Regions from separate parts of the Streptococcus sp. V919 genome, predicted to be linked through region 2. Evidence: predicted binding sites of a transcription regulator. Region 2 holds the regulator's gene; the other holds the start of a gene.
The links. Region 2 encodes Rex, which represses fermentation and respiration genes when NADH is low (regulators of the CRP and FNR family bind a similar motif). Its sites were predicted from a motif close to TTGTGAANTANTTCACAA; they were not measured.
Positions count from the first base shown of each region.

Region 1: a site for Rex is predicted at 10,665-10,682, ahead of adhE (bifunctional acetaldehyde-CoA/alcohol dehydrogenase). Genes of this name have one in related genera too.

Region 1 is NZ_JBTHHY010000003.1:92,270-107,938, forward strand. It holds gene rpsM (30S ribosomal protein S13) at 1-241, shown strand, start outside; gene rpsK (30S ribosomal protein S11) at 259-642, shown strand; gene ACXYSK_RS08390 (DNA-directed RNA polymerase subunit alpha) at 686-1,621, shown strand; gene rplQ (50S ribosomal protein L17) at 1,633-2,019, shown strand; gene ACXYSK_RS08400 (ACT domain-containing protein) at 2,278-2,544, shown strand; gene ACXYSK_RS08405 (PFL family protein) at 2,554-3,891, shown strand; gene rnpA (ribonuclease P protein component) at 4,198-4,569, shown strand; gene ACXYSK_RS08415 (YidC/Oxa1 family membrane protein insertase) at 4,544-5,359, shown strand; gene jag (RNA-binding cell elongation regulator Jag/EloR) at 5,374-6,330, shown strand; gene ACXYSK_RS08425 (hypothetical protein) at 6,385-7,005, shown strand; gene tkt (transketolase) at 7,124-9,100, shown strand; gene yajC (preprotein translocase subunit YajC) at 9,217-9,537, shown strand; gene ACXYSK_RS08440 (low molecular weight protein-tyrosine-phosphatase) at 9,586-10,023, shown strand; gene ACXYSK_RS08445 (MORN repeat-containing protein) at 10,016-10,429, shown strand; gene adhE (bifunctional acetaldehyde-CoA/alcohol dehydrogenase) at 10,717-13,368, shown strand; gene ACXYSK_RS08455 (helix-turn-helix domain-containing protein) at 13,502-14,413, shown strand; gene ACXYSK_RS08460 (ABC transporter ATP-binding protein) at 14,576-15,259, shown strand; gene ACXYSK_RS08465 (ABC transporter permease) at 15,228-15,669, shown strand, end outside.
Region 2 is NZ_JBTHHY010000001.1:544,338-560,006, forward strand. It holds gene ACXYSK_RS02890 (ribonuclease HII) at 1-278, opposite strand, end outside; gene ylqF (ribosome biogenesis GTPase YlqF) at 265-1,116, opposite strand; gene pta (phosphate acetyltransferase) at 1,262-2,236, opposite strand; gene ACXYSK_RS02905 (RluA family pseudouridine synthase) at 2,255-3,145, opposite strand; gene ACXYSK_RS02910 (NAD kinase) at 3,142-3,960, opposite strand; gene ACXYSK_RS02915 (GTP pyrophosphokinase) at 3,944-4,615, opposite strand; gene ACXYSK_RS02920 (CYTH domain-containing protein) at 4,749-5,318, shown strand; gene ACXYSK_RS02925 (ribose-phosphate diphosphokinase) at 5,442-6,392, shown strand; gene ACXYSK_RS02930 (cysteine desulfurase family protein) at 6,408-7,523, shown strand; gene ACXYSK_RS02935 (DUF1831 domain-containing protein) at 7,528-7,875, shown strand; gene ACXYSK_RS02940 (DUF4649 family protein) at 7,885-8,100, shown strand; gene ACXYSK_RS02945 (redox-sensing transcriptional repressor Rex) at 8,183-8,824, shown strand; gene ACXYSK_RS02950 (gamma-glutamyl-gamma-aminobutyrate hydrolase family protein) at 8,840-9,529, shown strand; gene radC (RadC family protein) at 9,553-10,233, opposite strand; partial or broken gene ACXYSK_RS02960 (O-acetylhomoserine aminocarboxypropyltransferase/cysteine synthase family protein) at 10,297-11,578, opposite strand; gene ACXYSK_RS02965 (VIT1/CCC1 transporter family protein) at 11,770-12,465, shown strand; gene ACXYSK_RS02970 (ABC transporter permease) at 12,502-14,493, opposite strand; gene ACXYSK_RS02975 (ABC transporter ATP-binding protein) at 14,495-15,253, opposite strand; gene ACXYSK_RS02980 (PspC domain-containing protein) at 15,593-15,669, opposite strand, start outside.

The DNA.
Region 1 (15,669 bases), on a different contig from region 2:
TATTCGTGTTCGCGATCTTACATCTGATCAAGAAGATGCTATCCGTCGTGAAGTTGATGCAATTAAAGTTGAAGGTGACCTTCGTCGTGAAGTAAACTTGAACATCAAACGTTTGATGGAAATCGGTTCATACCGTGGTATCCGTCACCGTCGTGGACTTCCTGTCCGTGGACAAAACACTAAAAACAACGCTCGCACTCGTAAAGGTAAAGCTGTTGCGATTGCTGGTAAGAAAAAATAATATAGGAGGTAAAAGTCTTGGCTAAACCAACACGTAAACGTCGTGTGAAAAAGAATATCGAATCTGGTATTGCGCATATTCACGCTACATTTAATAACACTATTGTTATGATTACTGATGTGCATGGTAATGCAATCGCTTGGTCATCAGCTGGTGCTCTTGGTTTCAAAGGTTCTCGTAAATCTACACCATTTGCTGCTCAAATGGCTTCAGAAGCTGCTGCTAAATCTGCACAAGAACACGGTCTTAAATCAGTTGAAGTTACTGTAAAAGGTCCAGGTTCTGGTCGTGAGTCAGCTATTCGTGCTCTTGCTGCCGCTGGTCTTGAAGTAACAGCAATTCGTGATGTGACTCCAGTGCCACACAATGGTGCTCGTCCTCCAAAACGTCGCCGTGTATAATCATTACCTTTACACTGCTTTTCGTTTAAGAGGGAGTAACTAAATGATCGAGTTTGAAAAACCAAATATAACAAAAATTGATGAAAATAAAGATTATGGCAAGTTTGTAATCGAACCACTAGAACGTGGATACGGTACAACACTTGGTAACTCTCTTCGTCGTGTACTTCTTGCTTCTCTTCCAGGAGCAGCTGTTACATCTATCGATATCGATGGAGTATTACATGAGTTTGATACAATTCCAGGTGTTCGCGAAGACGTGATGCAAATCATTCTGAACATTAAAGGGATTGCAGTTAAATCATATGTAAAAGACGAAAAGACTATTGAACTTGATGTTGAAGGACCTGCTGAAGTTACAGCTGGAGACATTTTGACTGATAGTGATATCGAAATCGTAAATCCAGATCATTATCTTTTCACAATCGGAGAAGGTGCTTCATTTAAAGCGACTATGACTGTAAACAGTGGTCGTGGATATGTACCTGCAGATGAAAATAAAAAAGATAATGCACCTGTTGGAACACTTGCTGTAGATTCTATTTATACACCAGTAACAAAAGTTAACTATCAAGTTGAACCTGCTCGTGTAGGAAGCAATGATGGTTTCGACAAATTAACCCTTGAAATCTTGACAAATGGAACTATTATTCCAGAAGATGCTTTAGGGCTTTCAGCACGCATTTTGACAGAACATCTTGATTTGTTTACAAATCTTACAGAGATTGCTAAATCTGCAGAAGTGATGAAAGAAGCTGATACTGAATCGGACGACCGTATTTTGGAACGTACGATTGAGGAACTTGACTTGTCTGTACGCTCGTATAACTGTTTGAAACGTGCTGGTATCAATACTGTGCACGATTTGACAGAAAAATCTGAAGCAGAGATGATGAAAGTAAGAAATCTTGGACGCAAGAGTTTGGAAGAAGTGAAACTCAAACTCATTGATTTGGGTCTTGGATTAAAAGATAAATAAAGGAGGAATACATGGCTTACCGTAAACTAGGACGCACTAGCTCACAACGTAAAGCAATGCTTCGCGATTTGACAACTGACCTTTTGATCAACGAATCAATCGTGACAACTGAAGCTCGTGCTAAAGAAATCCGTAAAACTGTTGAAAAAATGATTACTCTAGGTAAACGTGGTGATTTGCATGCACGTCGTCAAGCTGCTGCTTTCGTACGTAATGAAATCGCATCTGAAAACTATGATGAAGCAACTGACAAGTACACTTCTACTACAGCTCTTCAAAAATTGTTCTCAGAAATCGCACCTCGTTACGCAGACCGTAACGGTGGATACACTCGTATCCTTAAAACTGAACCACGTCGTGGTGATGCAGCGCCAATGGCGATCATTGAATTAGTATAAAATCATCAATTTTGTTGAGTGTTATGATGATGGAGCCCTGTGCTCTTAGTCTAGCTCTGGTCTACCGCTAGGACTTTTGTCCTAGCGGGAACACTCATCATAAGATGGTCGGTAGACGCTTGTTTACGAAATTGTTTTTCTTTTAAGAACAATTTCGTAAGCAGGCGTTTTTTAGTTTTTTTGTTGTAAATGTGCTATACTGAGAAAAAAGAAAATCACAAAATTAGATTTTCTATAGTTTAAAAATGGAGGATCGATATGAAAGCTATCATAACTGTAGTTGGAAAAGATAAAGGTGGGATTGTTGCAGGTGTTGCGACTAAGATTGCTGAATTAGGATTAAATATTGATGATATTTCACAAACTGTCTTGGACGAGTTCTTCACAATGATGGCTGTGGTATCTAGTGAAGAAAAACAAGATTTTACTCATTTGAGAAATGAGTTTGAGGCTTTTGGTCAGACTTTGAATGTCAAAATCAATATTCAGAGTGCTGCGATTTTTGATGCTATGTATAATATCTAGGAGGCGTGTATGGATATTAGACAAGTCACTGAAACAATCTCAATGATTGAAGAGCAGAATTTTGATATCAGAACAATTACCATGGGAATTTCACTTCTAGATTGTATAGATCCAGATATTAATAAGGCTGCAGATAAAATTTATGATAAGATAACTAGCAAGGCCGCAAATTTAGTTGCTGTCGGGGATGAAATTGCAGCTGAACTTGGGATTCCAATCGTTAACAAACGCGTATCGGTAACTCCTATTTCTTTGGTTGGAGCAGCAACAGATGCGACAGATTATGTAGTGTTAGCAAAAGCTTTGGATAGAGCTGCTAAAAAAATAGGTGTTGATTTTATTGGGGGATTTTCTGCCTTGGTACAAAAAGGTTACCAAAAAGGTGATGAAATTCTCATAAATTCTATCCCTCGTGCTTTGGCTGAAACGGATAAGGTCTGCTCCTCTGTCAATATCGGTTCAACCAAGTCAGGAATTAACATGACTGCTGTAGCTGATATGGGACGAATTATCAAGGAAACAGGTGAACTTTCAGAAATGGGAGCTGCGAAGCTAGTAGTTTTTGCCAATGCAGTCGAAGATAATCCTTTTATGGCGGGTGCCTTCCATGGTGTTGGTGAAGCAGATGTTATCATCAATGTAGGTGTTTCTGGTCCGGGTGTTGTTAAACGTGCCTTGGAAAAGGTTCGTGGGGAAAGTTTTGATGTAGTTGCTGAAACTGTTAAAAAGACAGCTTTCAAGATTACCCGTATCGGTCAACTAGTTGGACAAATGGCTAGCGAGCGTCTTGGAGTTGACTTCGGAATTGTAGATTTAAGCTTGGCGCCAACTCCAGCAGTAGGTGATTCTGTAGCTCGAGTTCTCGAGGAAATGGGGCTGGAAACTGTTGGGACTCATGGGACGACTGCAGCCTTAGCTCTGTTGAATGATCAGGTTAAAAAGGGTGGAGTTATGGCTTGTAACCAAGTTGGTGGCTTATCCGGTGCCTTTATCCCAGTATCTGAGGACGAGGGTATGATTGCTGCTGTGCAAAATGGTTCTCTTAATCTTGAAAAATTAGAAGCCATGACAGCTATTTGTTCGGTTGGTTTAGATATGATTGCTATCCCTGAGGATACTCCTGCTGAAACCATTGCGGCTATGATTGCCGATGAAGCTGCTATCGGGGTTATCAATATGAAAACAACTGCAGTTCGCATTATTCCTAAAGGTAAAGAAGGGGATATGATCGAGTTTGGTGGTCTTTTAGGAACTGCTCCAGTTATGAAAGTAAACAAAGCATCATCTGTTGATTTTATTTCTCGTGGGGGTCAGATTCCTGCTCCAATCCATAGCTTTAAAAATTAGAGAAAAAAGTGAAGCTTTAAGTTCAATTTAAGGAAAACGGTATATACTACAATCATTAAATAAAGACCTCCTAACTTTATTTAATAGAATCCTAAACTTTTTCATAATAATCTCCGACAAAAGTCACTCGTAAGAGTGACTTTTGTTTTTGATTTTGAAAACAGTAGTAAATTTTCGCTGAATTCTGGTCATTCATTTTTTAAATGGCCATTTTTTATGGCACAAATAGCCCGAAACCTTGCCATGATTGGCTTTTTGAAATTTTATGGTATAATAGTAATAGTTTTATTAGATGGAGTATGATTTTTGAGAAAAAGCTTTCGTGTAAAAAAAGAGAAAGATTTTGACGCCATATTTAAAGAGGGGAAAAGTGTAGCTAATCGAAAATTTGTTATTTATCGGTTAGAGAATCAGCAACAACATTTTCGAGTAGGGTTATCAGTTAGCAAGAAGTTAGGAAATGCTGTAACAAGAAATCAAATCAAGAGAAGAATTCGTCATGTTTTGATTGAAAATAGTAACCAGATAGTTGATAATGTAGACTTTGTTGTTATTGCTCGAAAAGGCGTTGAAACTTTAGAATATGCAGAAATCGAAAAAAACTTACTTCATGTTTTGAAATTAGCAAAGATATACCAGGAAGGAAATAGGAGTGAAGAAGAAATTACAATTGACTAGTTTGTTAGGTTTGTCCTTGTTGGTAATGACTGCTTGTGCAACTAGTGAAGTCTCTGCTGATTCGTCAGATGTTTGGAGTAAACTTGTTTATTTTTTTGCTGAAACCATTCGTTTTTTGTCCTTTAATGTAAGTATTGGTTTAGGGATCATTATTTTCACAGTCTTGATTCGAACAATCTTATTACCGGTCTTTCAAACGCAAATGGTGGCATCCAGAAAAATGCAAGAAGCGCAACCGCTAATAAAGGAATTGCGCGAACGTTATCCTGGTCGCGATATGGAAAGTCGTACTAAACTAGATCAGGAAACACGTAAATTATTTAAAGAATTAGGGATTAAGCAGTCTGCATCATTATGGCCACTTTTGATTCAAATGCCAATTCTATTGGCTCTTTTCCAAGCCTTATCGTACGTTGATTTTTTGAAGACTGGCCATTTTTTGTGGTTCAATCTAGGTGGAGTTGACACGACCTTGGTATTGCCAATTTTAGCTGCCCTGTTCACTTTCTTCAGTAGTTGGCTTTCAAACAAAGCCTTGCCTGAAAAAAATGGTGCAATGACAGCTATGATGTATGGAATGCCTGTCATCATCTTCTTTTTTGCAATGTCTGCACCAAGCGGTGTTGCTCTTTATTGGACGGTTTCAAACGCTTATCAAGTATTGCAAACTTACCTACTGAACAATCCTTTCAAAATCATTGAAGAGCGTGAAGCGGATGTGAAGGCTAAGAGAGATCTAGAAGCTAAGAAAAGAAAAGCTCTGAAGAAAGCACAGAAAAAGAAAAAGTAAGGAGAAATCTGATAATGGTATTATTTACAGGTTCAACTGTTGAAGAAGCAATCCAAAAAGGATTGAATGAATTAAATATTCCGAGAATGAAAGCTCATATCAAGGTTATTTCGAAAGAGAAAAAAGGATTTTTTGGACTTTTCGGAAAGAAACCAGCTCAAGTTGATATCGAAGCAATTAGTGAGACAACTGTTGTAAAAGCAAATCAACAGGCTATCAAAGGTGTTCCAAAAGAAATTAATGATCAAAACGATCCAGTTAAAACAGTCAGTGAAGCAACAGTCGATTTGGGACATGTAGTTGCAGCTATCAAGAAGATTGAAGAAGAAGGCCAAGAAATTTCTGAAGAAGTCAAGGCTGAAATTCTGAAAAATGATAAGGAAGCAAGCACTATTTTAGAGGAAACAGGGCACATTGCTGTTTTAAAAGAATTGCAACCTGAAGAAATTCAAGAAAATGGTGACGAAGAGCAAGGTAGTGATTTAGAAAACCTTGGTTTGAAAGTTGAGCCGACTTACGACACAGAAAAGGTTGTTGAAGAAGTGACGGACTATGTTCAAGCAATCATTGATGATATGGATGTTGAGGGAACTATTTCTAGTACTTCTAACCGTCGTTCTATCAACATGCAAATCGATACAAATGAGCCGGGTCGTATTATCGGTTACCACGGTAAGGTTTTGAAATCTCTCCAACTTCTAGCGCAAAATTACCTTTACAATCGTTATTCAAAAACTTTCTACATCACGATCAATGTGAATGACTATGTGGAACATCGTGCAGAAGTTTTGCAGAGTTACGCACAGAAATTGGCTACACGTGTCTTGGAAGAAGGTCGTAGTCAGATGACAGATCCAATGTCAAGTAGCGAGCGTAAAATTATCCATCGTATCATTTCGCGAATGGAAGGTGTAACGAGCTACTCTGAAGGTGACGAACCAAATCGTTATGTTGTCGTAGATACTGAATAAGATAAATGAAAAATCAGGTTTTCCTGATTTTTTTCTAACTAAAGAAGGAATCAAATGAAAGAAATCAAAGATTATCTTGCTTATCAAGGAGAACAGTACCGGAACCCTGACAAAGCAGGAGTTGAAAGAGATAAAATGTTATCAATGCGTAGCAAAGGGCAGGGAGCACGAAAGTCATTTACTCACCTAGCTGAATGTTTTCAAGCTAGGCATTCCGATTGGAAATTACACCCAACCAGTCAATGGATGAATCAAGCTCAACGTCTTCGCCCTCATTTTTGGGCTTATTTACAGGCAGAAGGATCAGTTGCGGAACCTATGATGGCTCTTCGCTTGTATGGAAGTCAGAATAATTGGGGAATCTCTTTAGAAGTTAGTTTTATAGAGAGAAAGAAAGATGAAGCTACCTTATCAAAACAGGCTAAAGTTTTGGATGTGCCAGTGGTTGAGGGAATCTATTATTGGGTTCAGAAAAACGATGAGAGTTATAGAGTGCAGGCTACTGAGGAGAATAGACAACTTTTGAGACAACAGTTATCTAACCAAGAGATTCGCAAAGTATTAATAAAAGCTGATGTTCCAGTGACTGATGAAGAAACTCTAGATAAGATTTTAGATGAACTGGATAGGGCTTTTGAAAAATTCTTGCCTTACTATCAAGCGACCAGAAATTAATCTAATCGGCTGAGTCATTTTATAGTAAATTGTTTTATTGCTATTCTAGGTATTTTTTCATATAATAGTAAAATAGGATAAGTGGTATACTTATCACCTCAAAGAGAAAGGAAATTCTATGTCAAATCTATCTGTTAATGCGATTCGTTTTCTAGGTATTGACGCTATCAATAAGGCGAACTCAGGTCACCCAGGGGTGGTTATGGGAGCTGCACCGATGGCTTACAGCCTATTCACTAAAGAACTTCGTATCAATCCAGCTCAACCAAACTGGATTAACCGCGACCGTTTTATTCTTTCAGCTGGTCACGGGTCAATGCTCCTCTACGCCCTTCTTCATCTCTCTGGATTTGAAGATGTGAGCATGGATGAAGTGAAGAGCTTCCGTCAATGGGGTTCTAAAACACCAGGTCACCCAGAATTTGGTCATACAGCAGGAGTTGATGCAACAACAGGTCCTCTAGGACAAGGGATTGCGACTGCGACAGGTTTTGCACAAGCAGAACGTTTCCTTGCAGCTAAGTACAACCGCGAAGGTTATAACATCTTTGACCACTACACATATGTTATTTGTGGAGATGGTGACTTGATGGAAGGTGTCTCAAGTGAAGCTGCATCTTATGCAGGTTTGCAAAAACTTGACAAGTTGGTTGTTCTTTATGACTCAAATGATATCAACTTGGATGGTGAGACAAAAGATTCCTTCACAGAAAGTGTTCGTGACCGTTACAATGCCTACGGTTGGCATACAGCATTGGTAGAAGATGGGACAGACTTAGAAGCTATTCATGCTGCTATTGGAGAAGCTAAGGCTTCAGGAAAACCATCTTTAATCGAAGTGAAAACAGTTATTGGTTATGGTTCTCCAAACAAACAAGGGACTAATGCTGTACACGGCGCTCCTCTTGGAGCGGATGAAACTGCAGCAACTCGCCAAGCACTTGGTTGGAACTACGAACCATTTGAAATTCCAGCAGAAGTTTATGCTGATTTCAAACAAAATGTTGCGGACCGTGGTGCATCAGCATATGAAGCATGGACAAAACTAGTTGCAGACTATAAAGAAGCTCACCCAGAATTGGCTGCAGAAGTGGAAGCCATCATCGAAGGACTCGATCCAGTTGAATTGACTCCAGAAGACTTCCCAGCTTTAGAAAATGGTTTCTCTCAAGCGACTCGTAACTCAAGCCAGGATGCCTTGAATGTAGTAGCTGCTAAATTGCCAACCTTCCTTGGTGGATCAGCTGACCTTGCTCATTCAAATATGACTTACATCAAAACTGACGGACTTCAGGACGATGCAAATCGCTTGAACCGTAATATCCAATTTGGTGTTCGTGAATTTGCAATGGGAGCTGTTTTGAACGGAATGGCTCTTCATGGTGGACTTCGTGTTTATGGCGGAACATTCTTCGTATTCTCAGATTACCTTAAAGCGGCAGTTCGTTTGTCAGCCCTACAAGGTCTTCCTGTAACCTATGTCTTTACTCACGATTCAATCGCAGTTGGTGAAGATGGGCCAACTCATGAACCGATTGAGCACTTGGCAGGCCTTCGTGCGATTCCAAACCTCAACGTTTTCCGTCCAGCAGATGCGCGTGAAACTCAAGCAGCTTGGTATCTCGCAGTGAAGAGTGAGAAAACACCAACTGCCCTTGTCTTGACTCGCCAAAACTTGACTGTTGAGGAAGGAACAGACTTCGAGAAGGTTGCAAAAGGTGCTTACGTTGTCTATGAAAATGCAGCAGACTTTGACACTATCTTGATTGCAACAGGTTCAGAAGTGAATCTAGCTGTTGCAGCTGCTAAAGAATTGGCAAGCCAAGGTGGAAAAGTTCGCGTAGTCAGCATGCCATCTACAGATGTATTTGATGCACAAGATGCAGCTTACAAAGAAGAAATCTTACCAAATGCAGTTCGTCGCCGTGTAGCAGTCGAAATGGGAGCAACCCAAAACTGGTATAAATACGTCGGTCTTGATGGAGCGGTTCTCGGTATTGATACCTTTGGTGCGTCTGCTCCAGCTTCAAAAGTTTTAGCAGAATATGGATTTACAGTTGAAAACTTAGTTGAAATTGTAAACAACTTGAAGTAAGAAAAATCAGAGCTTTGCTCTGGTTTTTTATTGTCCCAAAACCAGGGTATAATCTTGTAAAAACAAGTGAAATTTGATATAGTAGTTTTATCTGAATTACAAAGGAGTAAAAAATAATGGGTGGGAATTTAACATTCTTGATTATGCTTGTTTTGATGTTCGGCTTGATGTTCTTCATGCAACGTTCTCAAAAGAAACAAGCTGAAAAACGCATGGAGAGTCTCAATAAACTTCAAAAAGGTTATGAAGTCATTACTATCGGTGGTTTATACGGTACAGTAGATGAAGTTGATACCGAAAACAGAACGATCGTACTTGATGTAGACGGAGTTTACTTGACTTTTGAACTCGGAGCAATCAAATCAGTCTTGCCATTGAAAGAAGCTGTTACATCAGAAGGTACAGTCATCGACGGTGAAAGTGCGATTGAAGAATAAAACGGGGTTGATCTTATACCCCTTTTTCTATGAAGATGAGGGACAATGATGAAAAAAGTTGTTTTTGTTTGCCTTGGTAATATTTGCCGGAGTCCTATGGCAGAATTTGTGATGAAATCTTTAACCGATGAATATGAGATTGAGAGTAGAGCAACTTCTTCTTGGGAACACGGCAACCCAATTCACAAAGGAACTCAGAAAATCTTTAAAACTCACGGTATTCCTTATGATTCATCAAAAACATCACAACAAATCTCTAAGGATGATTTTGAATATTTTGATTATATCATTGGTATGGACGAATCGAATCTCCTTGACTTGACTCGAATGTGTCCTCAAAAACAACAGCACAAGATAGAAGCGTTCGCTTCTGAAAGTGTTCCAGATCCATGGTATACAGGTGATTTCAATGAAACTTATGATCGAGTTTTAGCTGGTTGCCAAGCATGGCTATCACGTTTAGAAAATGAGGCAAAAAATGGATAATTTAAAAAAACTCTATGATAAATACAGTGTCTATATAACGCGTCCTCGTTTAGAAATTGCGACGGTAGTAGTCATAGTTCTTTGTGCAATTTTTGTATTTGTAGGGAATATGCCCAAGCAAGGGGTCCTAAAGCTAGATGGTGACTCAATTGTATACGATGGGAGCATCGTCCGTGGAAAGATGAATGGTCAAGGCACAATGACCTTCTCAAATGGCGACACTTATACTGGTGAATTTAAAAATGGAGCATTTAACGGTAAAGGTACCTACCAAGCAAAGGATGGCTGGGTTTATGAAGGTGATTTTGTTAACGGCCAAGCTGAAGGAAAAGGAAAACTGACTACAGAGCAAGAAGTTGTCTATGAAGGCGACTTTAAACAAGGGCTCTTCCAACAAGCACAATAACCTCCTGATAAGGAGGTTTTTTATCAGGATGAAAGGAAAGCGCTTCCTTGATTTTTGTGTTAAAATACCATAAAAAAGTTTGTGAAATAAAATAATTTCAATAATATTTTCACAAAGTTTGATAAAAGAGTGCATAAAAACAATAGTTTGATAAAAAATTCACAATAAAATGAAAATTCTTTGTGAAATATCTATGAAACTGTTTACAAAGTATAAAAAAAGAGTTATAATAAACTTGTGAAAAATTTAACAAAGGATTTTAACCCTTGATGGCTATGGAGGAAAATATGGCTGATAAAAAAACTGTAACACCTGAACAAAGACAACTTGCTGCAGAGAAGCACGTAGATGGTTTGGTACAAAAAGGTTTAGTTGCACTTGAAGAAATGCGTAAGTTGAACCAAGAACAAGTTGACTATATCGTGGCAAAAGCATCTGTTGCAGCACTTGATGCACACGGAATTCTTGCTCAACATGCAATCGAAGAAACAGAACGTGGTGTATTTGAAGATAAAGCTACAAAGAACTTGTTTGCCTGTGAACACGTTGTAAACAACATGCGCGGTGTTAAAACTGTTGGAGTTATCGAAGATGATCCAATTACTGGCTTGACTAAAATTGCAGAACCAGTTGGGGTTATCTGTGGAGTTACACCTACAACAAACCCAACTTCTACAGCAATCTTTAAAGCATTGATCTCATTAAAGACACGTAATCCTATCGTCTTTGCTTTCCACCCATCTGCTCAAGAATCTTCTGCACACGCTGCTCAAATTGTTCGTGATGCTGCGATTGCTGCTGGAGCTCCTGAAAACTGTGTACAATGGATTACAGAACCATCTATGGAAGCAACAGCTGCTCTTATGAATCATGATGGTATTGCAACTATTCTTGCTACTGGTGGTAATGCCATGGTTAAGGCTGCTTACTCATGTGGTAAACCAGCTCTTGGAGTAGGTGCTGGAAACGTTCCTGCCTATATCGAAAAATCAGCTGACCTCCGTCAAGCAGCTCATGACATCGTTATGTCTAAATCATTTGACAATGGTATGGTTTGTGCGTCTGAGCAAGCAGTTATCATTGATAAAGAAGTTTATGATGAATTTGTTGCAGAATTCAAATCTTACCACACTTACTTTGTAAACAAGAAAGAAAAAGCTCTTCTTGAAGAATTCTGTTTCGGTGTGAAAGCTAACAGCAAAAACTGTGCGGGTGCTAAACTAAACGCAAACATCGTTGGTAAACCAGCAACATGGATTGCAGAACAAGCAGGTTTCAAAGTGCCAGCAGAAACTAATATCCTTGCTGCAGAATGTGCAGAAGTTGGAGAAAATGAGCCTTTGACTCGTGAAAAACTTTCACCAGTCATTGCAGTATTGAAAGCTGAAGATACTGAAGATGGACTTAAAAAAGCTCGTCAAATGGTTGAGTTCAATGGGCTTGGTCACTCAGCAGCTATCCATACAAAAGATGAAGCTCTTGCTAAACGCTTTGGTACAGAAATCAAAGCAATGCGTATTATCTGGAACTCTCCATCTACTTTCGGTGGTATCGGTGACGTATATAATGCCTTCATTCCATCATTGACACTTGGATGTGGTTCTTATGGACACAACTCAGTCGGTGATAACGTGAGTGCAATCAACCTTCTAAACATCAAGAAAGTAGGGAAACGTAGAAATAATATGCAATGGTTTAAAGTTCCTTCAAAAATTTACTTCGAACGCAATTCTATCCAATACCTTCAAACATGTGAAGATATTGAACGCGTTATGATTGTTACAGACAAATCTATAGAAAAACTCGGTTTCGTTCAACGTATTATCGACCAATTGAACAAACGTAGCAACCGTGTAACTGTCCAAGTCTTCTCAGATGTTGAACCAGATCCAGATATCACAACTGTAGAACGTGGTACTGAAGTGATGAGAGCATTTGAACCAGACACAATCATCGCTCTTGGTGGTGGTTCACCGATGGATGCTGCTAAAGTAATGTGGCTCTTCTACGAACAACCACAAATCGACTTCCGTGACTTGGTTCAAAAATTCATGGATATCCGTAAACGTGCCTTCCGCTTCCCATCACTTGGTAAGAAAGCGAAGTACATCGGTATCCCAACAACTTCAGGTACAGGTTCAGAAGTAACACCATTTGCCGTTATCTCTGATAAGAAAAACAACCGTAAATATCCATTGGCTGACTACTCATTGACACCAACGATTGCGATTGTTGACCCTGCTTTGGTTGAATCAGTTCCTGACTTCATCGCTGCTGATACAGGTATGGACGTGTTGACTCATGCTACTGAAGCTTACACCTCAAACTTCGCTAACGATTATACAGATGGTATCGCGCTTCAAACAATCAAGCTTGTCTTTGAATGGTTAGAAAAATCAGTTAAGACAGCTGACCCAGAAGCTCGCGAAAAAATGCACAATGCATCTACAATGGCTGGTATGGCCTTCGCTAATGCCTTCCTTGGTATGAGTCACTCAATGGCCCACAAGATTGGTGCTGTTCACCATACTGTTCACGGACGTACAAATGCAATCTTGCTTCCATACGTTATCCGCTACAACGGTACTCGCCCATCTAAGACTACTACATGGCCTAAATACAACTACTGGAAAGCTGACGAAAAATTCCAAGATATTGCTAGAATGCTTGGCTTGCCTCACTCAACTCCAGAAGAAGCAGTTGAAGCTTATGCCAAAGCAGTTTACGATCTTGGTGTTGCAGTAGGTATTAAGATGAACTTCAAGGATCAAGGAATTGATGAAAAAACTTGGAAAGATAGCTTGCATGAAATTGCTTTGCTTGCATATGAAGACCAATGTTCACCTGCAAACCCACGCTTACCAATGGTAGCTGACATGGAAGAAATCATGGCAGATGCTTACTATGGTTATGCAGAACGTCCAGGACGTCGTAAATAATAGATTATCAGCCTAGAGACAGGAGTAATCCTGTCTCTTTTTTTGTACATTTTATTGAAAAATGTTATAATAAGCGTATATATTTGTTTGACTATCAAAGTTTTTGTATCGAGCTGAGAGAGAAATGTAAGAGATGAATGATTTAGGGGAAAAGGTAAGACTTCTTAGAGAGGGGAAAGGACTTAGTCGTCCAGTTTTTTGTGGAGATGAGTCAGAACTGTCAGTTCGTCAGTTGGTCCGCATCGAAAAAGGAGAATTTCGTCCTACGATAAAAACACTAGAATACATTGCGGATAGGCTAGGCATTCCATCTTATGTCTTGATGCCAGACTATAAGGAATTACCCAAGCGTTACCAAGAATTAAAATACTTTCTTCTTCATCATCCTGACTATGGAGACAAAGAGTTACAGGAACAGAAGGAAGAATATTTTGATGAGATTTTTGAATGTTTTTATGATGATTTGCCAAGTGATGAGAAAGTACTAGTGGATTGTCTTCAAGCTATAGATGAAGTGAGAGCGACTAGTAATTCCTTATACGGAAGCAGTGTGATTGAGGGCGGTCTTCAAGACTTACTATCCAGAGATGTATATAAAGTTGAGGACCTTTTGAAATTGAGACTGTATTTCAACTGTCAGTTAATGGATGGTTTAAATGTGGGTGAGATAAAAGAATCTGAGCATGAAACCATTCTTTGTTTTTATGACAAACTAAGTTCTCAGGTTGATAAGATAGAGTTCGATTGTTTGGACTTGCTTAGAGATTCCTTGTTAGCTTCTTTAGCTTGTATAGAAATTATGGGACTGTTTCATTATTTTAAGAGGGCAGTTGAAACGTTAAATAAAATAGGGCAAAAAACACGAGATTTTCAAAAACAACCGATTGTCTTGATGGTGGAGTGGAAATATTATATTCAGACGGATTATGATACAGCCAAACAAAAGTATGAAGAAGCAAAAATGATGGCAAGGATGTTTGGTAATGAGCAGTTACTCGTTAGTTTAGATAATGAATGGGCCGAGGACCTAGAAAGATATCGTTAAATGGTTTATAGGAGTGACATTTCTGTCATTGGGGAAATGTCATTTTTTTGTTACAATGAATTCGTAAAAAAGAGAGAGGAATTCTTTGATTCCTTTTGAATCTGATAGATAAATATAGTTTGTATCGATACACGATAACACAAGTGATTAAAGGAGATTATAATGTCCATTTTATCCATGAAAAATATTTCAAAATTTTACGCTTTGGACGGCAAACATAAAGAGCAGGCTCTAAGAAATATTAACCTGCAGATTGCTGATGGGAAAATTACAGCGATTTATGGTCCGTCAGGCTGCGGCAAAACCAGTCTATTAAATATTATCAGTGGTCTTGATAGAGAGTATGAGGGAGTTTTAGCTTTTAAAGGAGAACCTCTCAGGGATTTATCAGAGATTGAATTGACTCAATTCCGTAAAGATAATATTGGATTTGTATTTCAAAACTTCAATCTCATTCCTCACCAGTCTGTTTTGGACAATGTTAAGTTGCCTCTCTATGTCAAAGATTTATCCGATAAAGAAATGACAAGGATAGCTCAAGAGCAACTAGTCAGTTTAGGAATGGAACCTTTTATGGCTAAAAATGTTAAACAGCTTTCTGGTGGGCAAAAGCAACGTGTAGCAATTGCACGTGCTTTGGTAAATCAACCAGATATGATTGTAGCTGATGAACCAACAGGATCGCTGGATTCTCAATCTCAAGAAATGGTATTAGAAGTATTTAAAAGTTTGGCCAAATCTGGGAAAACAGTACTGATTGTGACTCATAACCCAGAAGTAGCTGAATATGCAGATGTAATTATCAAAATGAAGGATGGTGAAGTCGTTGAAGAAGTCAAAAAATAAAGGATTATCCTTTAAAAATAAATTCAAACTTTCTTTAAGTAATTTTATGGAAAGAAAGTGGCGTAACTTGTTGATTGCAGTAGCGACCTCGATTGGTTTTGTAGGCGTGTTGATTTCTTTTGGTCTTGGGAATGCCTTGATTTCGATGATTGATGAAAATACCAACGGAGGTAAGCTCCCTTCCCAAGTTCAGATTGCACTGAATTCAAGCGTTGCTGGAAGAGGTTTTCTAAACCAAGAAGATAAGAACTATATCACAGATACGATTGGGAAAGAAAATATTAAATATCTAGAGAGTCCTTTTGGTATGACCATGTCAAAGATGAGCATAGACGGACACGAAGTGGATTTTAGCCAAGCCCTGCCTTCTTATGCTCAGGTCGTGAGTTTGTATGAAGATACAAGTATTT
Region 2 (15,669 bases):
ATCACTGCAGCAGCCACCACTGGACCAGCTAGCGGACCACGTCCAACCTCATCTACACCTGCAGTTAGGTTAATCCCCTGAACGTAAAGTTCTTTTTCATATCGAAGCATGGCTTCTAAGCGAAGATTTTCATCTATTTCTGCTTGGATGGCCTTTTTACGCTTTTCAATTTCCTTTTGTACACCTGAACGAGAATCTTTTTCAATTTCCTTAAAAAAGGAATTTTCAAGTTCTCTTATCTTTGCTAATTCTTCTTTTATTTCTTTAATCGTTGCCATTGAGGTCTTCCAATGTATCTAAGGTATAGTTACCTAGTTTTCCGTCACGAACTTCCTTGACAAAGAGATTATAGAAACGATCGTAATCATCACGGAAACCAAGGATACGTGTCATATCCATGATAATTTCTGGAGCTTCATCTTCCAGATTCATTTGTTTAAAACGTTCTTGGAGCTTTTCAGGGTAATGTGTTTTAAAGTAATTAAGACCGAAAATCGTTACTTCATCCATTGGAAGCAACTGATCTTTGATAGCTCCAGTTAATGCGAGTTTGAGTGCTACGGTTTCATCTTTAAATTTTGGCCAGAGAATCCCTGGAGTATCCAAGATTTCAAGATCCTTATTGGTTTTAAGCCATTGTTGCCCCTTAGTGACACCAGGTTTATTACCAACAACGGCGATTTTTTTACCAGCCAAACGGTTCATCAGCGTTGATTTACCAGCGTTTGGAATACCGATTATCATGGTACGCAAGGTCTCGATTTGAATACCACGTTCTTTTTGACGAGCAATCTTCTCTGCCATGAGTTTCTTAGCGGCATCCGTTACTACTTTTACTGTTATTTGTTCCTTAGAGTTGATAGCAAGTGTCTGAATGCCTTGTGATTCAAAGTATTGACGCCACTCTTTCGTTAATGCTGGGTCCGCAAGGTCTGCCTTGTTCAAAATCAATAGTCTTGGTTTATCACCGATGATTTTAGTCAGCATCGGATTTTGACTAGACAAGGGCAAACGTGCATCTACTAAAACTGTTACAAAGTCAACAAATTTTAAATTTTCCTGGACTTGACGACGCGCCTTAGACATATGTCCAGGAAACCATTGAATAGTTGCCATTTTATTTCCTTTTCTTCATACAAACTTATTCTATAAAACATAGATGATTACTGACTATTTTACCATAATTTAGCTAGTTTTGCAGGGTGTTAGACAATTAAAAGACTAGAAAAGCCCCTCTTAAAGAAGTGGGGCTTTGGAAATTTTATTGGTAAATAGCTTGTGCTGCAGTGATGAGAGTAAGATTATAAACATCATCTGAGCTACATCCACGTGAAAGGTCATTAACTGGCTTATTCAAACCTTGTAAAACAGGTCCTACAGCTGAGAAACCACCTAGACGTTCTGCAATCTTGTATCCAATATTTCCTGCTTCGATACTTGGGAAGATGAAGACAGTTGCATGTCCAGCCACTTTACTTCCTGGAGCTTTCAAAGCTGCGGTTTCAGGGTGGAAGGCAGCGTCAAATTGCAATTCTCCATCAATTTCAAGGTCAGGACGCAATTCGTGTGCACGTTTAGTAGCTGCTACCACTTTATCAACGTTTTCACCGAAACCAGAACCTTTACTTGAGTAACTTAACATTGCAATTTTTGGCTCGATACCAAACATTTTAGCTGTGATTGCTGAGTTAATAGCAATTTCAGCTAGGGCATCAGCATCAGGATTAATGTTGATTGCACAGTCTCCGAAAAGATAACGTTCTGAACCACGAGTCATTAAGAAAGCACCTGAAGTACGAGTTACATTTGGACGAGTTTTAATGATTTGAAGTGCTGGGCGAACAGTTGCAGCAGTTGAGTGAAGTGCACCTGAAACCATACCGTCAACCAAGCCCATATAAACTAGCATAACACCAAAGTAGTTAACGTCTTCACTCAAGAGTCTAGTAGCTTCTTCTTCTGTTATCTTACCGTTACGACGTTCTACAAGAGAAGCAACCATATCGTCAAATTTATCGTAATGATCTGGGTCGATGACTTCATACCCCTCATGAATTCCTTCGATTTCAAGGTAGATTTTGATTTTTTCAGGTTTACCAAGCAAAACTGGGATAACATCTGTTTCTTTCACCAAACGTTTTGTAGCTTGTAGGATACGAGGTTCTTTCCCTTCGGGTAGAACGATGCGTACATTTTTACCAACTAGGTTGGTTTTTAGACTTTCAAAAACTTCCATGAGTTTTCTCCTTTAATATTAATTAATTGATAACTTAGTTATTAAATTCTTAAAATCATCTGGCAGCGGAGATGATATTTCCAACTGTTCTTCAAGAAAAGGATGATAAAAAGATAAGAAATGGCAATGTAGCGCTTGACGCTGTATGCCATGCTCTAAACTTCCACCATAGAGGTCATCTCCAAGTAATGGAAAACCAATATGTGAAAAATGAACACGAATTTGGTGTGTTCTCCCAGTATGTAATCGAATATCGACTAAATGTATGTCTCCATAGGATGCTATGACCTTGTATTCTGTGTGAGCATATTTACCACCTTTAGCTACACGCCTTGTGATGATAGAATCTTCATCTCTCGCAATGGGAGCTATGATTTCTCCCTGTGGTTCCAGATGTCCATCTCCCTTGACTAAAGCGTAATAACGCTTTTCAATAGCCTTTTTTTGTAACTGTTTATCTAATCTGGCATGCGCATAGCCGTGTTTAGCAAAAAGCATCAATCCAGAGGTATCTCTATCAAGCCGAGTTACAATGTGAACCTGCTGATTCTCATAGTTTTGGTTTACATAGTAACCCTTGATAAAGTTGGCAATGGTATTGGAATGATTGACACTAGGTATAGATGCAACTCCAAAGGGTTTGTTGATAATCAAGAAATGATCATCTTCAAATAGAATATCTAGCGGATAATCAATTGCTTCCAGTGTCTCGAAACCTTCTTCTGGAGGAATATCAATGACAACCTCATCCCCAATATCTAAGAGATAGGTTGCATTCTGCGGATGCCCATTGACTCGAATATCACCACCTCGAAACTTAATCTTGGCAAGTAACCCTTTTGAAACTTCATGTTTTTTCAGAAAGGTTTTGACCTTGACATGTTCATCAGCAATAAACTGAAACCTCATTCGTCCACCTCACCAATAAAGGCATCTTTAACACGATTCCAAAAACTGGTGTGGCTTGGTGTCGCTACAAAATGAATCTTATGATGATCAATCTGGTATTCTATTTTTTCAATATTTCGGAAAGAATAAATACTATTATCGATTGAGATTGTGTGATAGTCATTTCGAGTCGGTATCAATTCAATCTTGTCTTTTTTTGGAACGATGATTGAAGAACCAAGTGTGCGATAGATTCGGTTGTTCAAACTGGCAATTTCAGCCAATTGAAGGGCTTCTATGGTCGGATGCAGTACTGCTCCACCAAGTGATTTATTATAAGCTGTACTTCCTGTCGGCGTTGAAACCGTTAGGCCGTCACCACGGAAACGTTCAAAGGGAACATGGTTAATAATGACATCAGCAACCATAGTTCGATCCGCTCGACGAATGCTAGCTTCATTTAGTGCTCGGAAAGACTTGACTTCACCATTTTCGAGAAATATTTTTACACTAAGGAGTGGATAAGAAACTTGAGCTCCATTATCCAACTGTAAATTTGTAACCAATTGGTCCAACTCAAAATCACGATAATCCGTATAAAAACCTAAATGTCCCGTATGAACCCCAACAAAACGAACCTTATCCAGTTGGTTTTCATACTTATGGAAAGCAGACAGTAACATCCCATCTCCACCAATAGAGACGACGATATCTGGATTTTTATCATTCAGGATAAAATTATTCTTTTTTAATCGTTCTTTTAACTCAAATAGAACTTTCTGACTCTGAGGCTTACGGTTGGCAATTAGGTCAATTCGTTTACCTGTATTCTTCATCGGTATCGTCACTGTTTCCTACCCCGTCATTTAATTTTCTGTGCAAAGGATCAAAGAGCGCTTGGGCTTCCTGGATATCAGCACGTATTTTACTCATTTCTTCGTCTAACTGGTGAGAAATTCTAGCTGTAATTTCAAGTCTTTCCTTGATTTCTTCTGGGAAATCTCCCTGATATTTATAATTGAGAGAATGCTCGATTGTAGCCCAAAAGTTCATTGCCAAAGTACGAATTTGAATCTCAACTAGAATGGTTTTTGCACCGTAAATCGTATCAACCGTATACTCAATAATCACATGGTAAGAACGATAACCCGATGCCTTTCGATGAGTAATGTAATCACGTTCTTGAACAACTCTCATATCCTGTCTTTTACGAAGGATAGATACAACCTCATTCACATCGTCTACAAATTGAACCATGACACGTAAACCTGCAATATCTTGCAAATCTTGTTCAAGCGTGTCATAGGTTATTCCACGACGAACCATTTTTTCTTTGATACTTTCAATAGGTTTCACACGCCCTGTTACGAATTCAATTGGTGAATGTCGATTTTGTTTGCGGTACTGTTTTCGAATCCCCCGTAGTTTTATTTTTAACTCGCCAACAGCTTGAATGTAAGGATCTAAAAATTCTTCCCATTCAGTAATCATAGATTTTATAGATTCACCCCTCTTTAGCTACAATATTCATTTACTCTTTGATTTTCATTTAAAAATCATATACAATAAATACAGTTATTATTATACCATAAATCGCTTTCAAACAAAATAAAAGGTTCTCAAAATGAAACATTTAGAAATAGAATTAAAAACTCTTCTAAAGAAAGAAGACTATATAAAATTAAAAGAATATTTTTCGGATATTACTCCTATTACGCAAAACAACTACTACTTAGATACTTGTGACTATAAGCTACGTAGCAATAAGATAGCCATGCGTATTCGGACTTTTGAAGATAGCGCTGAATTAACTATAAAAATTCCTCAAGCTGTAGGCAATATGGAATACAATCAAGCTCTCACTCTAGAAGAGGCAAAGAAATGTTTAGAGGAATGCAAACTTCCCCAGGGTATGATTTTAGAAGAACTTTCAAATCGAGGTGTTTCACCAAGTGGATGGGTTGTTTTAGGTTGTTTAACCACTGTTCGTTATGAGAAAGAGACCTCTATCGGACTTATGGCACTAGATCAAAGTACCTACTTCGATGTTGTTGATTATGAATTAGAGCTGGAAGTCGAAAATGGAGACCAGGGAAGTCTTGATTTTCAGGAGTTTTTACAGGCAAATGATATCGAATACAAGAAAGCACCTTCAAAATTAGTACGATTTATAGAAAATATGAAAAAATCCTGAAATAATCAACTTTTTTTGATAAAATAAAAGAGATAAAAAATATTAGAATCTGTAACAGAAAACACTTGTTTTAAAATTGTTTGCTTTTGCTGATTCACGTAGTTTATAGAGGACGGTTTATCAATGTCAGATACAAAGAATATGAAGCTTTTTTCACTTTCATCAAACCATGAAATTGCTCAAAAAATCGCAGATGCTGCAGGTGTTCCACTTGGAAAATTATCATCACGTCAATTCTCAGATGGTGAAATCCAAGTTAACATCGAAGAAAGTGTTCGTGGGTATGATGTTTATATCATCCAGTCTACTTCTTATCCAGTTAGCAATCATTTGATGGAACTTTTAATCACTGTTGATGCCTGTGTTCGTGCTAGTGCAAATACAATCAATGTTGTCATGCCTTATTTTGGTTATGCTCGTCAAGACCGTATCGCTTCTTCTCGCGAACCCCTTACAGCTAAACTTGTTGCAAATATGTTGGTTAAAGCCGGAGTTAGTCGTGTATTGACACTTGATCTTCACGCTGTTCAGGTTCAAGGTTTCTTTGATATTCCTGTTGACAACCTCTACACAATTCCCCTTTTTGCTAAACATTACTGCGAAAAAGGTTTGACTGGATCAGATGTGGTTGTTGTTAGTCCTAAAAATTCAGGCGTAAAACGTGCCCGTAGCCTCGCTGAGTATCTTGATGCACCGATTGCTATCATCGACTATGCTCAAGATGATTCTGAACGTAGCCAAGGATATATTATCGGTGAGGTTGAAGGTAAGAAAGCAATCTTGATTGATGATATTCTAAATACAGGTCGTACTTTCTCTGAAGCTGCTAAAATCTTAGAACGCGATGGTGCAATTGAAATATATGCAGTTTCAAGTCATGGACTTTTCGTTGACAGCGCTGCAGAATTGCTTGATGCAGCTAATATCAAAGAAATCTTGGTTACAGATTCTGTAGTAACAGAAAGTAAAAAACCAAAAAATGTAAAATACATTACAGCAAGCGAATTAATTGGTGATGCCATGGTTCGTATTCATGAAAGAAAACCAGTTAGTCCACTATTTAAGTTTAAATAGAAATTAGGTGAGTTTTTGATTTATTTGGATAATGCTGCTACGACACCCATGTCATCTGCAGCTATCTCAGCAATGACCCAAGTCATGCAAGAAACATATGGAAACCCTTCTAGTATTCATAGCCATGGGCGACAAGCAGGTAAATTATTACGTGAAGCCCGTCAAGAATTAGCAGGTTTACTAGGTACAAAGCCCCAACACATTTTCTTCACTTCTGGTGGTACAGAAAGTAATAATACAGCTATTATCGGCTACTGTCTTCGTCATCAGAATCGCGGAAAACACATTATTACTACTGCTATCGAGCATCACGCTGTGCTTGAACCAATTGAATATCTGGTGGAAAATTTCGGATTTGAAGTAACTATTTTGAAACCTGTAAATCAAGAAATTACAGCAGAACAAGTCAAAAATGCTCTTCGTGAAGATACCATTTTAGTTTCAACTATGTTTGCAAACAATGAAACAGGGACTCTATTACCGATTGCTGAGATTGGTGAGCTGCTAAAAAATCATTCTGCTGTTTATCATGTTGATGCAGTTCAAGCAGTCGGTAAATTAACGATTCTCCCTGAAGAATTAGGAATTGATTTTCTTAGCGCTTCTGCACATAAATTTTATGGTCCCAAAGGCGTTGGTTTCCTTTATGCTGCTACCACTGATTTTGATTCCTACCTACACGGTGGAGATCAAGAACAGAAAAAAAGAGCAGGAACAGAAAACCTTCCTGCAATAATTGGGATGGTAGCGGCACTTAAGGACGATATTGAACATATAGAGACTAACTTCGAAAAAGTTCAAAAGTTACAGGAAACATTTCTAGCGGAAATGGATGGAACAAACTACTATCTAAATCAGGGAAAAGAACAACTTCCCTATGTTCTCAATATTGGATTTCCAGGACAACGCAACGACCTACTGCTACTTCGTTTAGACCTTGAAGGTATTTCTATTTCAACTGGTTCAGCATGTACTGCTGGTGTAGTTCAAGTTAGTCATGTTCTTAAGGCTTTTTATGGAGAAGACTCGCCTCGCTTACATGAGTCTGTTCGCGTCAGCATTTCACCTCAAAACACAGAACAAGAAATGTTAACCCTTGTCAAAAAAATTAAAGAAATTATTGGAGGATAACTCAATGGCATTCGAACAAACGATTAAATTAAAAAATTGCCGTTACGATTACACACTTAGTCCAACTGTTAAAAAATTTACGCTTAAAGATAATACTTTTTTTGAAACTAAAGTTGGTAACTATGAATTAACGCGTCTTCTTGAAAAAGTACCAAATAGTGGAGAGGGATTCCAACTTAAGATTATTATTAACAAAGACTTAACAGGCGCAAAAATCAACATCACTGATAAATTTGGTCTACGTTTGGTTGATATCTTCAAATCAGAAGAAACTCACATCCACCAAGAAAAATTTTACTTCTTGATGGATAGCCTGGTTGAACGTGGCGTATTTACAAAAAGCGAAAGATAGAAGGTCATTATGTTTCGATTAACTTACAAGGACTCCTATCAAGTAGAGCGTGTGCAAGAATATGAAGACTATGAAGCTCTTATGCTCTCTCTATCGGGTTGTGTAACCCTTCCTGATACTACTCTTGTTACTTCATTAACACATGATGGAGTTGAAATTTATCAGGGACTTCTAGGTAATCTCTACCGCTTTTTAAGGACTTACCACGAAACTAAGATAAACTAAGATTTTTTCTTAGTTTTTTTTCGTTATTGTTGCATTTTTCACAAGCTTTCTATAAAATAGTAGATAGAAAGGTTGTGATTTTGTGAAAGAAAAACAGTCTGCTATTCCTAAAGCAACAGCAAAGAGACTTTCTCTCTATTACCGTATTTTTAAAAGATTTAATGCCGAGAAAATTGAAAGAGCCAATTCCAAACAAATTGCAGAAGCAATTGGAATTGATTCTGCCACTGTTCGTCGTGACTTCTCTTACTTTGGAGAACTTGGACGTCGTGGATTTGGCTATGATGTCAAAAAGCTCATGAACTTTTTCGCTGATCTTTTAAATGATAATTCTATTACCAATGTTATGCTTGTAGGTATTGGAAATATGGGTCATGCCCTCCTCCACTACCGCTTTCATGAGCGCAACAAGATGAAAATCATCATGGCTTTTGACCTTGATGATCATCCTGAGGTTGGTACCAAAACTCCTGACGGTGTTCCGATCTATGGAATCTCACAAATAAAGGACAAAATTAAGGGTAGTGATGTTAAAACTGCTATTCTTACTGTTCCTAGTGTTAAATCTCAAGAAGTTGCTGAACTTTTGGTTGATGCTGGCATCAAAGGTATCCTCAGTTTCTCTCCTGTTCACCTACATCTTCCTAAAGACGTAGTTGTTCAGTATGTCGATCTTACAAGCGAACTTCAAACCCTCCTCTATTTCATGCGTAAAGAGGATTAGAAAGTGTAAATATTTATGAATAAACCAGTTATTGGGATTACAGGAAATGAAACCCCGCATCCAGATGATGAGCTTATGATGAGTTATGCTTCAAAAGGCTTTGTTGAAGGAGTTAAGAAAGCTGGAGGTATACCCATTATCCTACCGATTGGTGATGAAGAAATGGCCAGTTACTACATTAGTTTAATTGATAAACTTATTCTAACTGGTGGACAAAACGTTGACCCTAAATACTATGGTGAGCCAAAAACTATTGATAGCGACGACTACCACCTTCAACGTGATATTTTTGAGTTAGCCCTCATTAAAGAAGCAATTAAGCAAAATAAACCAATTTTTTCTGTCTGTCGTGGTACTCAACTTTTTAACGTAGCCATGGGCGGGTCTCTTTATCAAGATATCGAAGATCATTGGCAGGATAGTTCCGCTGAATACACCACTCAGCGGCTTGTCACCGAACCAGATACTGTTCTTCGAGAAATCTATGGCGAAATCTCTCATATCAATTCTTTCCACCATCAGAGCATCAAAGATTTAGCTCCTAATCTTAAGGTTGTAGCTCATGATCCTAAAGATGGCATTATCGAGGCTGTGACAACTACAGACGGCTTCCCCTATCTTGGTGTTCAATGGCATCCTGAATTTCTCTTTGAAAATCGCCCAAAAGATAAAACACTTTTCGACTATGTTGTCAATGAATTGTAAACCTGTATCATATACAGGTTTTTTTATATCATATCTGTCTTCTCGCGGTAACTAAAATAATCGGAATGTGAGACAATTAGATGGTCCAATAAGACCAACCCCATTAAGTCGCAAGCTTCTTTAACAAGCTTCGTAACATGGTCATCATTTCTACTTGGCATGACAGCCCCAGATGGATGATTATGAACCAGAATCACAGATGTTGCCATGTGCTTTAGGGCATAGTGGAGAATTTCTCTCGGTTCTGCAATACTTCTCGTGGCAGACCCGATAAAAATAGTCTGCTGGTGAATGATTTGATTTTGAGTATTCAGATAGAGCGCCACTAGGTGCTCTTGTTTTTTATCTCCAAGCTCAGCCTGCATCTTTTTAGCTAATTTACGACTGCTAAGAATACTCTCCATTTCCACTGTTTCCCTTTTATGGATACGGTAGCCTAATTCGATAACAGCTTGTAATTCGATAGCCTTAACACGTCCAATACCCGATAGAGTCTGCAATTCCTGTAGACTCATTCTTTTTAGGTCAGTTAAACAGGTTAGCTGATTTAATACCTTCTGTGCTATTTCAAAAACATTGGCTTGTTTCGTTCCTGTCCTTAGTAATATTGCCAGTAATTCTTGGTTGCTGAGTGCTTCTACTCCTTCTCTTACTAGTCTCTCTCTTGGTAAAAGTGAATCTTCTTGAAATGAAATACTATACATAAAAATCCTCCTCACTTTATTATTCGTGAGAAGGATCCTTAATTCGATAAAAACTAGTTATTTTTAGATTTTTTCAAGCGCTAGTCGCAAATCTTCAATCAAATCGTCGACATTTTCAAGACCGATTGAGAGACGGATTTGATTTTTAGTTACTCCTGCTGCTTCTAAATCAGAGTCTGACAACTGAGCATGTGTTGTAGTTGCAGGGTGAACTACTAATGATTTAGCGTCTGCTACATTGGCTAAGTTCGAAAAGATTTTCAAGTTGTCAATCACTTTACGTGCTTCTGCTTCTCCACCTTTAACGTGGAAAGTAAAGATTGAGCCAACACCTTTTGGTAAGTATTTTTCAGCCAAGGCATGGTAAGGACTATCTGGAAGTTTTGGATAGTTGACCTTTTCAACCTTTGGATGGTTCACAAGGAAATCAACGATTTTCTCAGCATTTTGAACATGGCGTTCAACACGAAGAGAAAGAGTTTCAAGACCTTGTAAGAGCAAGAATGAATTAAATGGTGATAGCGCAGCTCCCATATCGCGAAGCAATTGCACGCGAGCAGCAACGATAAAGGCTTGCAGCACCAACATCACGAGTATAACTGATATTGTGGTAGCTTGGATCTTCTAAGACTAATTGAGGGAATTTTCCTGAAGCAGCCCAGTCAAACTTACCACTATCAACGATGACACCACCAATTGTAGTACCATGACCACCGATAAACTTAGTTGCTGAATGAACTGCAATGTCAACACCGTGTGAAAAGACATTGATAAGATATGGTGTTGCAAAAGTATTGTCTGCAACCAAAGGAATCTGGTGTTTATGAGCAATTTCAGCGATTTTTTCGATATCAGGAATGTTGATAACAGGATTTCCCAAGGTTTCAATCAATACAAGTTTTGTATTGTCTTTAATAGCTGCTTCTACTTCTTCTAGATTATCAATATCAACAAAAGTTGTGGTGATTCCATAACGAGGAAGTGTTTCTTTCAAGAGGTTAAAGGTACCACCATAGATGGTTGATGCTGCAACGACGTGGTCTCCTGCGTGGGCTAGAGCTAAAATTGTGTAGGTAATAGCTGCCATACCTGACGCAGTTGCAAGTGCACCTACACCACCTTCAAGAGCTGCGATACGCTCTTCAAAGGCTGAAGTTGTAGGATTGGTAATACGAGTATAAATATTACCAGCCTTTTGAAGAGCAAAGAGTTCTGCACCCTCTTGTGTATCTTCAAATACAAAAGATGTTGTTTGGTAAATTGGTACAGCACGAGACTTGGTAGTGGCATCCACCACTTGTCCTGCATGCAATTGTAGGGTTTCAAATTTAAATTCACGAGTCATATTTAGACCTCCAAAGATTTCATTAGGTTCATTGTATCACCTAATTCGTTCAGTTACAAATACAACTTTGTTATATATTGGCATAAGAAATAGCTATGGCTATTATTAGAATTGTAGAACTTTTTTCAGATAGTTTAAAATATTTGTCTTCACTGCTCCTATACTTTATAATGTTTAGAAAGGAGAAAACTATGTCAGAAATTACACATGAAATCGATTCAAACTTTGCCGGTCGTTTAAATATCTTGCGTGCTGGTGTACTGGGTGCAAATGATGGAATTATCTCTATTGCTGGGGTTGTTATCGGGGTTGCCAGTGCTACAACTAATATCTGGATTATCTTCCTCTCAGGATTAGCCGCAATTCTTGCTGGTGCCTTTTCTATGGCTGGTGGCGAGTATGTATCCGTATCTACTCAAAAAGACACTGAGGAGGCTGCTGTAGCCCGCGAACAACTACTTTTGGATAAAGATATGGATGCTGCTAAAAAATCACTCTACGCAGCCTATCTTCAAAATGGTGAGTGTGAAACTTCAGCTCAACTATTAGTTAACAAAGCTTTTTTGAAAAATCCACTAAAAGCTTTAGTCGAGGAAAAATATGGTATCGAGTATGAAGAATTCACCAATCCATGGCATGCTGCAGCATCTAGCTTTATTTCCTTTGTCCTCGGAAGTCTCCCGCCAATGCTTTCAATAACTATTTTCCCAAGTGACTATCGAATCCCTGCTACTGTTATTATTGTAGCAATTTCACTTCTAGTCACTGGATATACAAGTGCCAAACTTGGAAAAGCTCCCACTAAAACAGCTATGATTCGGAACCTTTGTATTGGCCTTTTGACCATGGGTGTTACTTATCTATTTGGACAGTTGTTTAGCATTTAAAACATAAAAATACCTCGAAATCATCGAGGTATTTTTTTATAATTGGATAATTTTGCGATAGCTTCTTGAAGTTATCATAAAGATTAGTACATAAACTAAAGCAAAGATACCACAGATAGAAAGTGTTACACTTAACATCATAGCTGTATCTACTACCCCAATGACTTTAAGAATCAAACTTAACATATGATAAGCAAATGCCAAGTGTAGGAAAGCAAAGATTACAGGGAGGAAGAAAACAGTCAAGACCTGCTTGTTAATGGTTTGCTTGATTTGTTTTTGATCCAAGCCAACTTTTTGCAGGATGACAAAGCGTTCACGATCCTCATAACCTTCTGAGATTTGTTTATAGTAGATTACTAAAACTGTACCCATCATAAAGATGATAGAGAGGAAAATACCAATGAAGAGAATTCCTCCAAAGAGAGCATTCATTTGGGCAATTGCGTCACTTGCACCATTACCCCCATAAACCATAGCATCTTCTCTCTGGAGATTATGACTAAAGTTGTTCACATACGCATCAAAATCATCAGCTAGCTTTAACTGTTCCTCTAGACTTACAGTTACATCCATACCACCGTAGAACTGATTGAAGATAGCAGAATCTTGGTACTGATCCAAAAAGTTTTGAATATTTGGTACAACTAGATAGTTATAATCCGAAACCAAGAGAACGTACTGGTTTGAAACATGATCTCTGAGGAAATCTTGCTGTATTTCTTGCTTGACCGTATAATTCTGATTGTTCAGACTAATTGCTTTCTGACCTTTAAGTTGATCATTTCGAGCCCAAAGTCCTACTTCGTTTCCAGAAAGATTTAGCTTTTGTCCAGTCATTTTTTCATAATCTTTTTGGTCGAAAACTAGGAAAACTGTCTTTGGCAATACATTAGTTTTCCCTTTTTCATAGATAGTTAAGTTTGTTCCATCTTGATTAGAAAGGCCAAAGCTAGCATAGCTAAGAACGTCTTTATTGCTAATTGTTAAGTTCTTTTCGCTAGCATATTGAGTCAATAGTTGGTCTAAATCCTCAACTTCTATATTTTGTCCTTTAACATCAAAATCGTGAGGATACATAATATTTTTTATATTTTCAGATCCGTTATAGATGCTGGTTGCTGCAGACATGGTGACCAAAACCATGGTTGAAAGGATGGTAATGGTTGCTAAACCGACAGCGTTTTTCTTCATACGAAAGATAAGATTCGAAACAGAAATGAGGTTGTTTGGTTTGTAGTAGTATCTCTTGTTTTTCTTGAGCAACTGCAAGAAAACTGTAATACCCGCATTGAATAAAAGATAGGTCGCAACTATGACCAACATGACGGCAATAAAGAAAGTGAGGGTTGCTGAAATTGGGTCTTTTACGCTTTGTGCTAGATAGTAGCCACCACCTAGTGTAATTAGCCCTACTAAAGTTTGAAGGACTAGGAAACGCCCTTTCTTTTCACCTTTTGATTTCTCACGAGAGAGTTGGAGGGCATCCATACGAATGATACGTATAGCGTTTAGAAAGACAATGACTAGAAAGATAAAACCGAATACTAGAAGAATTGAAAGCACTACGGACCATTGGAAAGTTGCAACTAACTCTACCTTCATCTTTGCAAGTTTAAGCAATAATGCGAAGATCAGATTATCAAAGAGGGCACCAATCCCAATACCAGCAGTGACTGTTACAAGCCCAAAAATCAGGAGTTCCTTGAAGGTCATACCAATCAAATGACGCTTTTCTAAGCCCAACATGCCATATACACCCAGTTCTTTGGATCGATTTTTCATGACAAAGCTGTTGGCATAAAGCACGATGATGGCAGATGCAAGTGTCACTACGACAAGCCCTAGTTGTAGAGTAAATTGAATAGCGGATGCACCACGCAAATCCACAATTTTTGGATTAAAGGCTAGGGAGTAAAAGAGATAGCTAATCGTGACTGCCAAAATGACAGACAGAGCAAAAGGATAATAGAGTTTGCGGTTTTTGATTAAGTTGGATATGGCCAACTTATTGGTTAATCGAAACATACTAGTTCACCTCACTTGCCATTACAGTCAAGGTGTCAGAGATTTCTTGGAACATCTGACGATCAGTCTTTTCACCACGGTAGATTTGATTGTAAAGAATGCCGTCCTTGATGAAAAGAACACGTTTTGCACGGCTAGCTGCTGCTGTTGAGTGGGTCACCATGAGAATGGTTTGCCCTTGCTCGTTGATCTGATCAAAGATATCAAGGAGGGCTGCAGATGATTTAGAGTCTAGGGCACCTGTTGGCTCGTCCGCAAGGAGAATTTCTGGTTCTGTAATGATGGCGCGTGCAACTGCAACCCGTTGTTTTTGTCCCCCAGAAATTTCATAAGGGTACTTCTCCTGCAATTGATTGATGCCAAGATTTTCAGCAGTCACCACCAATTTTTTCATCATTTCTGTAATAGGCTTTCTAGACAATACCAAAGGGAGTAAGATATTGTCTTTAACAGAAAGCGTATCTAACAAATTGAAGTCTTGGAAGACAAAGCCTAACTTTTCACGTCGGAAGCTTGAGGCTTCAGAATTTTTAATGGTAGCTGTGTCAGTTCCATTTAGGAAGACCTGTCCACGCGTTGGCTTGTCAAGCATAGCTAGAATATTGAGTAGGGTTGATTTCCCAGAACCAGATTCACCCATGATGGCAACGTAGTCACCTTTTTCTACAGTAAAATGAATATCTTTCAGAGCTTCTACTTGGGTGCCTTGAAAACGAGTTTTATAAATCTTTTGAACGTGTTTTACATCTAATAGTGTCATGATAATCTCCTTTTTAATATCCCATTAATTGAAACTGAGCCTGCATCATTTGAATGCCGAGCTCAACTCGCTCGATATCCTTAGAACTCGGTTTACTTGTTTGTTTCTTTTGTAAAATATTTTTCATAGTTTCGCTCCTTTATCTTTATGATATAAGTGTACTCTAAAAAAAGAGTTGGTTCCATAACATAACCTTACATTTGGAGCTTTAATCTTACATTTTTGTAAGATAGAGATATTTTTTTGAAATCAACTACTATTAGTTTACCACAAATTTTTAAGCAAAAGAAAAACCCTTGTAATTACAAGGGTTTGATTTTTTATGAAAGGTAAAGCGGTTTACCAAAACCAACCTTTATCATCATCGATTGGTTCAGCTTGTTTTATTTTGCGTGGGCCTGTTTCGTACATGTCTG